Regions from separate parts of the Alteromonas sp. KUL150 genome, predicted to be linked through region 3. Evidence: predicted binding sites of a transcription regulator. Region 3 holds the regulator's gene; each other region holds the start of a gene.
The links. The regulator sigma-54, encoded in region 3, starts transcription at its own class of promoters, with help from an activator protein. The targets are predictions, from matches to a motif close to GTTGGCACGNNNNTNGNNT.

Region 1 (4,052 bases), on a different contig from region 3:
GTGGTAAAGCAAGCCAGAACCTGACGTCATCGTCATAAATTCAGTTTGGAAACCAATTAGGCCACGGCTTGGAATAATGAAGTCGATACGCACACGACCTTTACCATCTGGTGACATATCTGTCATTTCAGCTTTACGAAGACCCAGTTGCTCCATAATAGAACCTTGGTGCTGCTCTTCACAGTCGATGGTCAAGGTTTCGAAGGGCTCTTGTGTTTCACCGTCAACTTCTTTCAAGATTACTTCTGGACGTGATACTGCAAGCTCGTAACCCTCACGACGCATGTTCTCGATAAGTATACCTAGGTGAAGCTCACCACGACCTGATACGCGGAATTTGTCCGGATCTTGCGTCTCTTCTACGCGAAGTGCAACGTTGTGTACTAACTCATCGGTTAGACGCTCAAGAATGTTACGTGACGTTACGTATTTACCTTCTTTACCCGCAAACGGTGACGTGTTTACTTGGAACGTCATGGTTACTGTAGGCTCATCAACCGATAGTGGAGGAAGCGCTTCTACCGTGTTCACGTCACAGATGGTGTCAGAGATCTTCAGTTCACCAAGACCAGAAATTGCAATAATGTCACCCGCGTGAGCAGAACTCACCTCATGACGAGCAAGACCAAGGTAGCCATAAACTAGGCCAACTTTTCCGTTGCGCTTTTGACCATCGGCAGTAACGATAGTGACTTGTTGGTTAGTCTTCACAGAACCGCGCTTAACGCGACCAACGCCGATTACACCTACATAAGAGTTGTAATCAAGCTGAGAAATTTGCATTTGGAATGCGCCGTCGATATCTGCATCAGGTGGAGATACTTGGTCGACGATAGTTTGGAACAATGCCGTCATATCGTCTTCTTTAGTATCTGCATCAAGTGATGCCCAACCGTTTAGTGCAGACGCATAAACAACTTGGAAATCCAGTTGATCGTCAGTAGCACCTAAGTTGTCGAACAAATCGAAAACTTGGTCTATTACCCAATCAGGGCGAGCACCTGGCTTGTCGATTTTATTGATAACAACAATTGGCTTAAGACCTTGGGCAAACGCCTTTTGCGTTACGAAACGCGTTTGCGGCATTGGACCTTCCTGTGCATCTACAAGTAGAAGTACAGAGTCGGCCATTGACATTACGCGCTCTACTTCACCACCAAAGTCAGCGTGTCCTGGAGTATCGACGATATTGATACGGTAGTCGTTCCAGTTGATCGCTGTATTCTTAGCTAGGATGGTAATGCCACGTTCTTTCTCGATGTCGTTCGAGTCCATTACGCGTTCTTCTTGCTCACCTCGAGATTCAAGGGTGCCAGACTGCTGTAACAGTTTGTCTACCAGGGTCGTTTTACCGTGGTCAACGTGGGCGATGATTGCGATGTTACGCAACTTATTTATATCAGTGGTATTCATGCTTATATAGAGCCTGTGTAAATCAACGACTACTGCAATTCAGTGGAAAGGAGTATGCGTTAGATTTGTTGCAAAAAAATGCAGATAGAAAATTTGCGCGGATTGTACAGAAAAACCACGGCATTTGCGCATCTTTTTTTTTGATGTGGACACGTTTTATTGATTTTCAATCACTTGTTCAACTATTGAACACTTATGTTGCACCGGATTGAATATATTAGGTAGCCATATGCTGCAAAGTATTCTAGGCTGATTATCGTAAAAAAAGAGCAAATCACCACAAGGGTGCAAGAGCGCACAGTTATGGTGCATTTCAACTTAAAAGGAAGTGATAGGTGCCCCGCTATGCCACAGAAATCGGCATGCATATAGATGGCATGATAATCGCTTTCACTTTTTTCACTGTTGGGGTGAAGCTGATCATCCCGCATTTTTTACATTAAACCTGGAGGACACGATGTCGATTGATAAGGCATTAGAGCTTATTAAAGAAAGTGAAGCGAAGTTTGTAGATTTACGTTTTACCGATACAAAAGGTAAAGAACAACACGTATCTATCCCTGCGGGCCTAGTTGATGAAGAGTTTTTCGAAGAAGGTAAAATGTTCGACGGTTCTTCAATCGCTGGCTGGAAAGGCATCAATGAATCAGACATGGTTCTTCTTCCAGATGCGGACAGCTGTGTTGTAGACCCGTTTGCTGAAGAAACACAAGTAAACATTCGTTGTGACATCGTTGAGCCTTCTACTATGGAAGGTTATGAGCGCGATCCTCGTTCAGTTGCTCGTCGCGCAGAAGAGTACCTAAAGTCAACAGGCATTGGTGACACTGTATTCTTCGGTCCTGAGCCAGAGTTTTTCCTTTTCGACGACGTTCGCTTCCACACAGACATGGCGGGTTCTTTCTATAAGATCGATTCTGCAGAAGCCAAATGGAATTCAGGTGAAGAATTCGAAGGCGGCAACATGGCACACCGCCCAGGCGTTAAAGGCGGTTACTTCCCAGTACCACCAGTAGATTCTGCGCACGACATCCGTGCAGCTATGTGCTTAGTAATGGAAGAAATGGGCCTTGTAATCGAAGCGCACCACCACGAAGTAGCAACAGCTGGCCAAAACGAAATTGCATGCCAATTCAACACGCTAGTTAAGAAAGCTGATGAAATTCAAGTTTACAAGTATGTAGTTCACAACGTTGCACATGCATACGGCCAAACTGCTACCTTTATGCCTAAGCCACTTGTTGGCGATAACGGTTCTGGTATGCACTGCCACCAGTCTATCTCTAAAGATGGCGTGAACATCTTCGCGGGTGACAAGTACGCAGGTCTTTCTGAAGAAGCACTTTACTACATTGGCGGTATCATTAAGCACGCGCGTGCAATCAACGCATTTGCAAACGCGTCGACTAACTCATACAAGCGTCTAGTTCCTGGCTTCGAAGCGCCGGTAATGCTTGCTTACTCAGCACGTAACCGCTCAGCGTCTATTCGTATTCCACACGTAACTAGTGATAAAGCGCGTCGTATCGAAGTTCGCTTCCCTGACCCAACAGCTAACCCATACCTAGCGTTCACTGCAATGCTTATGGCTGGTCTTGATGGAATTAAGAACAAGATCCACCCTGGCGATGCAATGGATAAAGATTTGTATGACCTACCTGCAGAAGAAGCAGCGGAAATCCCAACAGTTGCAAGCTCGCTAGAAATGGCGCTTGAAGCGCTTGATAACGACCGTGACTTCCTTAAAGCCGGCGGCGTTATGTCAGACGACATGATCGATGCATACATCGACCTTAAGTCTGAAGAAGTAACCAAACTTAACATGACAACTCACCCAGTTGAGTTTGATATGTACTACAGCGTGTAATCACACCTGTATAGCGATATATACTAAAGCCCGCTTTGCGGGCTTTTTTTATGCGCGCTAATTATCTACTATGGTTATGTGGTTTCGGTAAAAAGTACTAATAGAGCCCCCTTTTTGGCAGAATTTAGTATGCGCTTGCTTTAGTCATATCTAGCCAGACCAATTAAGTGATCGGCCAAAGGTAATTAACAGGCAGCCCAACAATTCATTGATTAGGTAACAACACGTGCAAAACATGACGCGAAATATCTGCTTACTATCTCTGCTGACGCTGGCTAGCTATGGGCTGCTTCCTTTAAAGGCCACTGCGATAAGTCAAGATAATGAACAAAAAAGTACGCAGCAAGATGCACAAATGAACGACTCAGCTGAAGGCGTCAATGCACCCGTCGCTGGAACCTCTTCTTCTACAACAATCTATAAAGTAGTTGGAAAAGATGGATCTGTTACTTACACCGATAAGCCGCAAAAAAATGCAGAGCCATTAGCGTTTGATGAAAAAACACAGAACGTAGTTACCGCTGCGAAAGTTCCCCCGCCACCACCACTCAAGCCCGATGCACCAAAGCCGAAATACCGCGTAGTAATCAAATCTCCAGCACCTGAGGCGACAATCCGAAATAATTTAGGTGAAATTACCATTTCAGCGACTCAAACTGGTGCACCTAAAGCACCTATCTATCGGTTAATTCTTGATGATGCCCCAATTGCTAGCAATAATTCCGGCGTTTTTAAGTTATCTGGTATCCATCGTGGGGCACACACCTACAAA
Region 2 (4,052 bases), on a different contig from region 3:
ATGGATGCACGTAGCGTACACTGGCCCTCGTATTCTTAATATTGACGATGAGGGTTATCCTGTTCAGCCCTATGGTGTTCAAACTAACCCTTATTCTATTTTAGATGTGGCAGACATCGTATTTGTAAACCCGGTAAACACAGGGTACAGCCGTGTACTACCCAAAGCCGATGGCAGTATGCCGTCGCAAGACGAACAACAAAAAATGTTCTTTGGCGTTAACGCCGATATCAGCTATTTAGCGGAGTGGGTGAATACCTTTGTAACGCGCAATAATCGCTGGCGCTCTCCTAAATATTTAATTGGTGAAAGTTACGGTACTACGCGTGTTTCAGGTCTTGCTCTGGAGCTTCAAAATAGACAATGGATGTATTTAAACGGCGTTGTTTTGGTGTCGCCAACCGACATCGGTATTGAGCGCAATGGGCCTGTAAAAGCCGCTAACCGCTTGCCATATTTTGCGGCTGCAGCGTGGTATCACAATAAACTTGAGTCCGAACTTCAGAACAAAGATCTTACTGAATTACTTCCTGAAGTCGAAGACTTTACCATCAATAAACTCATTCCTGCGTTGGCTAAAGGCGGCTTCATCGGCGAAGCGGAAAAGCGTGATGTGCTTAAACAAATGGCGCGTTACTCAGGGTTAAGTGAAACGTCAATTGCTCAAAACAACTTAGACGTAAGCACAGCTTTTTTCTGGAAAGATTTATTGCGAGATGAAGGGAAGACCTTAGGCCGGTTGGATAGCCGTTATTTAGGTATAGACGCGAAGCAAACTGGTGATCGCCCTGATTATTGGGCAGAGTTAACATCATGGTTGCATTCATTCACGCCTGCCATTAATTACTACCTGCGCGAAGAGTTAAATTACAAAACCGATATTAAATATAATATGTTTGGCAACGTGCATCCTTGGGATAGAAGCAATAACCAAACAGGAGAGAACTTGCGTTTGGCAATGGCGCAAAATCCGTATCTGAATGTGATGATTCAAGCTGGATACTACGATGGCGCAACTAACTACTTTGACGCCAAATACACCATGTGGCAACTTGATCAAAGTGGCAACCTAAAAGACCGCCTAAGCTTTAAAGGGTATCGCAGCGGACATATGATGTACCTGCGTCGCGATGACTTAAAACAGTCAAACCAAGACTTACGTGAGTTTATTCAAGCTAGCACACCAGGCAAAGGTGCGCCTGCTGAATACAAGAGATAGCACAACTAAAAGGCAGGACAAGGATGTCAGTTTCTTTTACATATGATTTGTTTTATGAATTGAAGTTGGTTTATGTTATTGATTATTATAGGTAAAACCATTTGGCCTGGAGTTTGCTAACGTTTTACTGACATATAAAAAATTTCATTAACAATAATTACAAGGACGTACCCGTGAGTAAACCTTCGCGTTTTAAACTATCTCTGCTTGCAAGTGCTGCGCTAGCATTTTCTATCTCAAGTACCACTGCCAATGCTTCTGTACTCCTCTCCGGTTGGGAAGGCTCTACAGAAAGCGGATTTGGTAACCTAGCGATGAATAGTAACGATGATAGTTCTTCGGGCCCTATCGTATTTAACTCTTACGAAGCGCTCGGTTTTGATAGCGGCGTAAATTTCTTTGGTACTTCATACGATCGATTCTTCATTAACAACAACGGTAATATTACGTTTAATGGCACCGTAAGTAGCTATACGCCTGTACCGTTTCCAAACTCTAGTCAGCCTATGATAGCGCCCTTTTGGGGGGACGTTGACACTCGATGTGGCGATTGCGGTGGGGTATTTATTGGCTCGCCGAACGAAGACACGCTAGTAGTGACATGGAATGATGTTGGCTATTACGACCAAAATAGTAACCCTACCAACACGTTTCAGTTAGTGTTGATTGACAGGGAAGACACGGGCGCAGGTAATTTTGACGTTGAGTTTAGATATGAAGATATCGGCTGGACTTCAGGCAGTGCATCAAATGGTACTCCTGCTCAGGCGGGATATGACGCCGGCGATGGGGAAAACTTCTTTACCGTACCTGGTTCTCGAACTGCCGCTATTGCTGATATAGACGAAAGTAATAGCAATACGGGCACGCCAGGTATTTGGAAATTTGCTATTCGCGACGGCGTGCTACCGGGTAATAATCCAGAAAATCCGATTCTACCAATTGTTAATCCAGAAACACCGACGGACTATGAATTTGAATTTTCTATCGATGATCCAGACGAGCTTGTTTTCATCGACCCAGATGTAGCCGTAGGCTATGACTATATCGTAAATAGTGGCCCAAATATCGCGTCAGTCCTTTTGCCAGAAGGTTATGATGACAACATGTTTGACTTATTCCTTTGGGATAATGGCCTTATGGATTGGCTAGATACAGGTACAGATATTACAGGAGGTGTAGAGTACGACTTCACTTCACCCGTAGACCGCTTCAGAATAATGGGAATTGATGTTTCGAATATGCTTGAACCAACGCCTGATGCGTTTGTGACTGGTTTAACGTTCGATGGCTCTGGTGTTATTAATATGAACCAAAATGCGGTTACTGTATTCGTACCTGATCCAACCCAGGTTCCTGCGCCCAGCATTTTGTTTCTTATGCTAGGAGCGCTATTTAGCACTTTCCTTATGAGAAAACGTAAGTAGCAGTAATAAATAAGATAGGGGGAGCATAAGCTCCCCATTTTTGTTAAGAGGTAGATGTGAAATATTTAGTAATAGTTAGTTCGATACTCGCTTCATTTTCTTCGTGGGCTGTCACAACGAGCGATTTTGGTAGTTGGAGTTTGCTGTGCAACGATTCTTCAGTTTGTACACTTAGCCAGCTTGTTGCTAAAGATGAGAAAGCAACTAAAGTATTGTTAGGCGTTAATGTTGATTATTCTTATTCGAAAGATTTTCCAGTTTTAAAAATAAAGCTACCTAAAAATACGCTAACAAAAAATGGGGTCGGAGTAAAAATAGATAATTTCGCGCCCTTACAAGTGCCTTTTTCTGGGTGTGACGAAAAGGCATGTCAAAGTATTATCAAAATCGATAGCCAGCTTCTAGAGCAATTGCATAACGGTGAAACCATGCTAGTTGCATATCAGAAGTCTGAAAGCCAGCAGGTTACCTTACCCGTATCATTAGCGGGTTTTGACGTAGCATACGCGCAGCTTAACAAAAAAGCTAAACGTTAAGTCTAACGTACCTCTACCAAGCTGGATTTCAATATACGCCGGCTTCCTTAAGGCGCGCTAAACATTCAGCGCAGCGCGCTTTTAACATGTCTCTTAATAACCTAACCGCTGGGGTGATCGATTGGCGGCTCGGGCAGATTAACCAAAGCTGCGTTGGTTTTGGTTGGTAGCCCGGCAATAATGTAACAAGACGCCCACTTAATATATCGTCACAGGTATCTAAACTTGATTTAACGGCAACCCCTTTGCCAGCTACGGCCCACCGTCTTACCATTTCACCATCGTTCGCTGTCCTGTTTCCGAGCATTTTTATCTTAAGTGGTTTTTCGTCGCGCACGAATTCCCATTCGTTATACACTTTGTCATGAAGTTGATAAAAAAGCCCGTTGTGCGTTTTTAAGTCTTCAAATTGTTCTGGGGTGCCGTGGTTGTTGAGATAAGAAGGGGCGGCGACAAGAAACCGAGGTACGTCGCAAATTTTAAATCCGTAAACGCTTGCATCATCAGGTGAACCATAACGCAGAGCTAAATCGATAGGATCGCGGTAGAAATCGATATTGCTGTCGTTTAAGTTGAGCTTTACGCTTATTTTCTCATGCTCTTCCATAAAATCATCAAGCCACGGCGCTATTACATTTCGTCCTAAGTCAGATGATAAGCCTAGTCGCAGTTCACCTTCAATAACGCCAGTATCGCCTTTTAAGTTCTGCTTAGCATTTGCAAGCATCGCCATGGCTTGCTCACATGTTGGCAAGAAGCGCTCACCGGCAGAGGAAAGCCTAAGCGATCGAGTTGTGCGTATAAATAACTCAGCGCCGAGGGCTTGCTCAACCCGTTTAACTGCAGCACTCGCCGTAGCGGTGCGCATAT
Region 3 (4,052 bases):
TGGTCCAAACGGCGCTGGTAAGACCACCACGTTTTATATGATTGTAGGTCTGGTACCCCTGGACAAAGGCAAGATTGAAATTGACGAAAACGAGCTCACTCATCAACCCATGCATGAGCGCGCACGCCGCGGAATTGGCTACCTTCCACAAGAGGCATCAATATTTAGAAAGTTGACCGTTCACGAAAATATCATGGCAATTTTGCAAACTCGTAAAGATTTAAATTCACACCAGCAAGAAGAAGAAGCTGACGCACTACTTGATGAATTTAATATCAACCATATACGTAATAGTGCGGGTATGAGTTTGTCGGGTGGTGAGCGACGCCGGGTGGAGATAGCACGAGCGTTAGCGGCAAATCCACAATTTATTTTATTAGACGAACCATTCGCTGGTGTTGATCCAATATCAGTTAATGATATAAAGAAGATAATACAACATCTTCGTGATAGAGGAATTGGTATCCTTATCACTGACCATAACGTACGAGAAACATTGGATGTTTGCGAAAAAGCGTACATTGTGAGTCATGGCGAGCTTATTGCGCAAGGAACAGCGGAACAGGTTTTAAGTAATCAAAAAGTAAGGGATGTATACCTAGGCGAACAATTCAGGCTATAGTTAATGTAACCGAATTGTCATTTTTCAATTTCGCTCTGGTATATTCAATTTAGAGCATTTAAATAAGACGTAGATGAAACCATCTTTACAGCTAAAATTTAGCCAACAACTTACCATGACACCTCAGCTTCAGCAGGCTATTAAATTGCTGCAGCTGTCTACTCTTGATCTTCAACAGGAGATTCAAGAGGCGCTTGACTCTAACCCACTGTTAGAAGTTGAGGAAGGTAATGACGAGCCTCAATCAGAAAAGAACAATCTCGATAATGATGATGGAGCATCAGAAGCGTCTGCTACTGCATCAAGCGACACCCTGGAAGCCGGAGATGCGTTAGAAAAAAACGATCTCCCTGACGAGTTGCCTATCGACAGTACGTGGGATGAGTATTATTCCGCATCTTCAGCGCCAGCGCCAGGTCCATCAAGTGATGATGAACAGATTTTCCAAGGCGAAACTACTGACGATATTCAAGAACACCTTTCTTGGCAGATGCGCCTGACCCATTTCTCGGAAACTGACCGGGCAATTGCAACGGCGATTATTGACTCGATTGATGAATCTGGCTATCTAACCGTCTCTCTTGAAGAAATTCTTGATGCGGTAAACGATGATGACTTAGAAGAGCCTATAGAGATGGACGAAGTAGAGTGCGTATTAAAGCGTATTCAAATGTTCGACCCCATTGGTTCTGGTTCACGGACACCTCAAGAGTGTTTAATGGTTCAGCTTCGCCAATTTTCAGACGATACGCCGTGGCTCGCTGAAGCGAAGCAGTTAATCGAAGAGTACTCTGACCTTCTTAGTAGCAAAGACTATCGCACGTTAATGCGTAAGAGTCGCCTGAAGGAAGATCAGCTGCGTGAGGCTATGCGTTTGTTACAAACCTTGAATCCTCGCCCAGGTAGTGCTTTAGTTACTAAAGAGCCTGAATATGTTATTCCTGATGTTTCAGTCGCCAAAAAGAATGGTCGTTGGGTGGTAGAATTAAACCCCGACAGCCTGCCTAAATTAAGCGTGAATCAACAGTACGCTGCGATGAGTCGTCGTGCAAAGAACAGTAGCGACTCTCAATTCATCCGCTCACACATGCAAGAAGCCAAGTGGTTCATAAAGAGCCTAGAGTCACGCAATGAAACCCTGATGAAGGTTGCGAATTGCATTGTGCAGCAGCAGATGGGTTTTTTCGAGCACGGCCCGGAAATGATGAAACCAATGGTGTTAAATGATGTCGCAGAAATGGTAGATATGCACGAATCGACTATTTCTCGTGTGACGACGCAAAAATACATGCACACACCACGTGGTATTTTTGAACTGAAGTACTTCTTTTCAAGTCACGTTGCGACAGAGTCTGGTGGTGAGTGTTCATCCACCGCTATTCGAGCATTGATCAAGAAGCTGGTGGCCGCTGAAAATGTTAGCAAGCCGCTAAGTGATAGCAAGATTGCTTCATTGTTGGCCGAGCAAGGCATAAAAGTCGCTCGGCGGACAATAGCAAAATACCGGGAATCGTTATCGATCCCGCCGTCGAACCAACGCAAAAGCCTTATTTAAACGGGCTCTATAATATAAGGAAGACGAAATATGCAAATCAACCTTACTGGTCATCATGTCGAAATCACCGACTCTTTGCGTAATTATGTCGATACGAAGTTCAGCAAACTTGAACGTCACTTTGATCACATTTCTAATGTGCATGTCATCCTGAACGTTGAAAAATTAAATCAAAAAGCCGAAGCGACTGTTCATTTAAGTGGCGCAGAAGTATTCGCATCCTCAGAAAACACCGACATGTATGCGGCGATTGACAGCATGGTTGATAAACTCGACCGGCAAGTAATCAAGCATAAGGAAAAACTGAAAAAACATTAGTAGTTAATTAAGCATGGACATACAAGCCATCGTAAGTCTGGACCGCACTGAATGTGCGGTTCAGTGTAATAGTAAAAAACGAATTCTTGAGATAATCGCAGATATTGCCGCCAAAAATAATGAGAACATCGACTCGGCGACGGTACTCAACAGTCTAATGTCTCGAGAGCGTATGGGAAGCACGGGTATCGGTAACGGTATTGCCTTGCCTCACGGACGTTTAGCGGGTCTCGATAAAGTAATTGCAATTGTCGTAACCTGTACACCGGCTATAGATTTTGACGCCTTAGATGAAAAGCCGGTAGATATATTTTTTGCTTTACTGGTTCCTGAAGAGCAAACCGAAGGGCATTTACAAACCTTGGCAACAGTTGCCGGTAAACTGAGCGACAAAGAGACGATTAAGGCAATACGCCGCGCTACAAAGAGCGATGAGATCCTCTCTGCATTATGTTAATTTCTAATGCCCGTTTGTATTTGGGCAATTGAGCCGTTTCAATCGATAACGCAAACAAGATAAAACCAGTCTATTAGGGAGAAATGAGGTGAAGCTGATTATAATCAGTGGTCGTTCGGGTTCTGGTAAATCTGTGGCGCTACGAGCACTAGAAGATTTAGGCTATTACTGTGTTGACAACATTCCGGTAAATCTACTCCCTACCCTCACTCACACGGTTGTTGATGAATACGATCAAGTCGCGGTGAGTATTGATGTCAGAAATTTACCTAAGAACCCTGATGACCTAGTCGAGATACTTGATTATCTACCCTCATCTTGGTCGATGACGATTGTTTATATCGACGCAAGCGACGATGTACTCGTCAAACGCTTTAGCGAAACCCGTCGTCTTCATCCTCTCGCCAAACTTAACAAATCACTTTTTGAGGCAATAAAAGCCGAATCTGCACTACTTGCGCCTATTGTAGAAAGAGCAGACCTGTATTTAGATACTGATAAGCTAACAATACATCAACTCGCGGAGTTAATTCGAGAGCGCATTCTTGGTAAAAAAAGCTCTCGTCTTGTATTGGTATTTGAATCATTTGGCTTCAAACACGGTATACCAAAAGACGCCGACTATGTTTTTGACGCACGCTTTCTACCAAACCCTCATTGGGAGCCCGACCTTAAGCACCTTACTGGCCTTGATGCACCGGTAGAAGTCTTCTTAGGCTCACAACCAGTGGTAACCAAGTTCATTTGGCAAATTCAAAACCTGATAACCACATGGCTACCTCATTTAGAGCGCAACAACCGAAGCTATGTCACCGTCGCAATAGGGTGTACCGGCGGGCAGCACCGCTCGGTATATATCGCTCAGACTTTATCTAAAACCTTCGGCGAAATTCATCCAGATGTTCAAATTCGCCATAGGGAGTTAAACCAATAATGACGATTCAAAAAACGCTCACTATTGTAAACAAGCTCGGCCTGCATGCTAGAGCAGCTACACAGCTTGTTAAACTTGCAAATCAATTTGACGCCAAGATCATTCTGAAAAAAGGCGACAAGGAAGCCGACGCCAGTAGTGTTCTTGGCTTAATGATGCTGGAAAG

Region 1: a site for sigma-54 is predicted at 1,785-1,803, ahead of glnA (glutamate--ammonia ligase). Genes of this name have one in related genera too.
Region 2: a site for sigma-54 is predicted at 1,320-1,338, ahead of GVO62_RS02380 (nidogen-like domain-containing protein). Genes of this name have one in related genera too.

What each region holds. Positions count from the first base shown of each region.
Region 1 is NZ_BLIJ01000018.1:27,358-31,409, reverse strand. Features, by position in the region: gene typA (translational GTPase TypA) at 1-1,413, opposite strand, end outside; gene glnA (glutamate--ammonia ligase) at 1,871-3,280, shown strand; gene GVO62_RS03545 (DUF4124 domain-containing protein) at 3,516-4,052, shown strand, end outside.
Region 2 is NZ_BLIJ01000013.1:11,588-15,639, forward strand. Features, by position in the region: gene GVO62_RS02375 (S10 family peptidase) at 1-1,219, shown strand, start outside; gene GVO62_RS02380 (nidogen-like domain-containing protein) at 1,393-2,646, shown strand; gene GVO62_RS02385 (invasion associated locus B family protein) at 2,703-3,182, shown strand; gene GVO62_RS02390 (LysR family transcriptional regulator) at 3,211-4,052, opposite strand, start outside.
Region 3 is NZ_BLIJ01000033.1:57,807-61,858, reverse strand. Features, by position in the region: gene lptB (LPS export ABC transporter ATP-binding protein) at 1-622, shown strand, start outside; gene GVO62_RS07430 (RNA polymerase factor sigma-54) at 696-2,177, shown strand; gene hpf (ribosome hibernation promoting factor) at 2,208-2,495, shown strand; gene ptsN (PTS IIA-like nitrogen regulatory protein PtsN) at 2,509-2,952, shown strand; gene rapZ (RNase adapter RapZ) at 3,041-3,886, shown strand; gene GVO62_RS07410 (HPr family phosphocarrier protein) at 3,886-4,052, shown strand, end outside.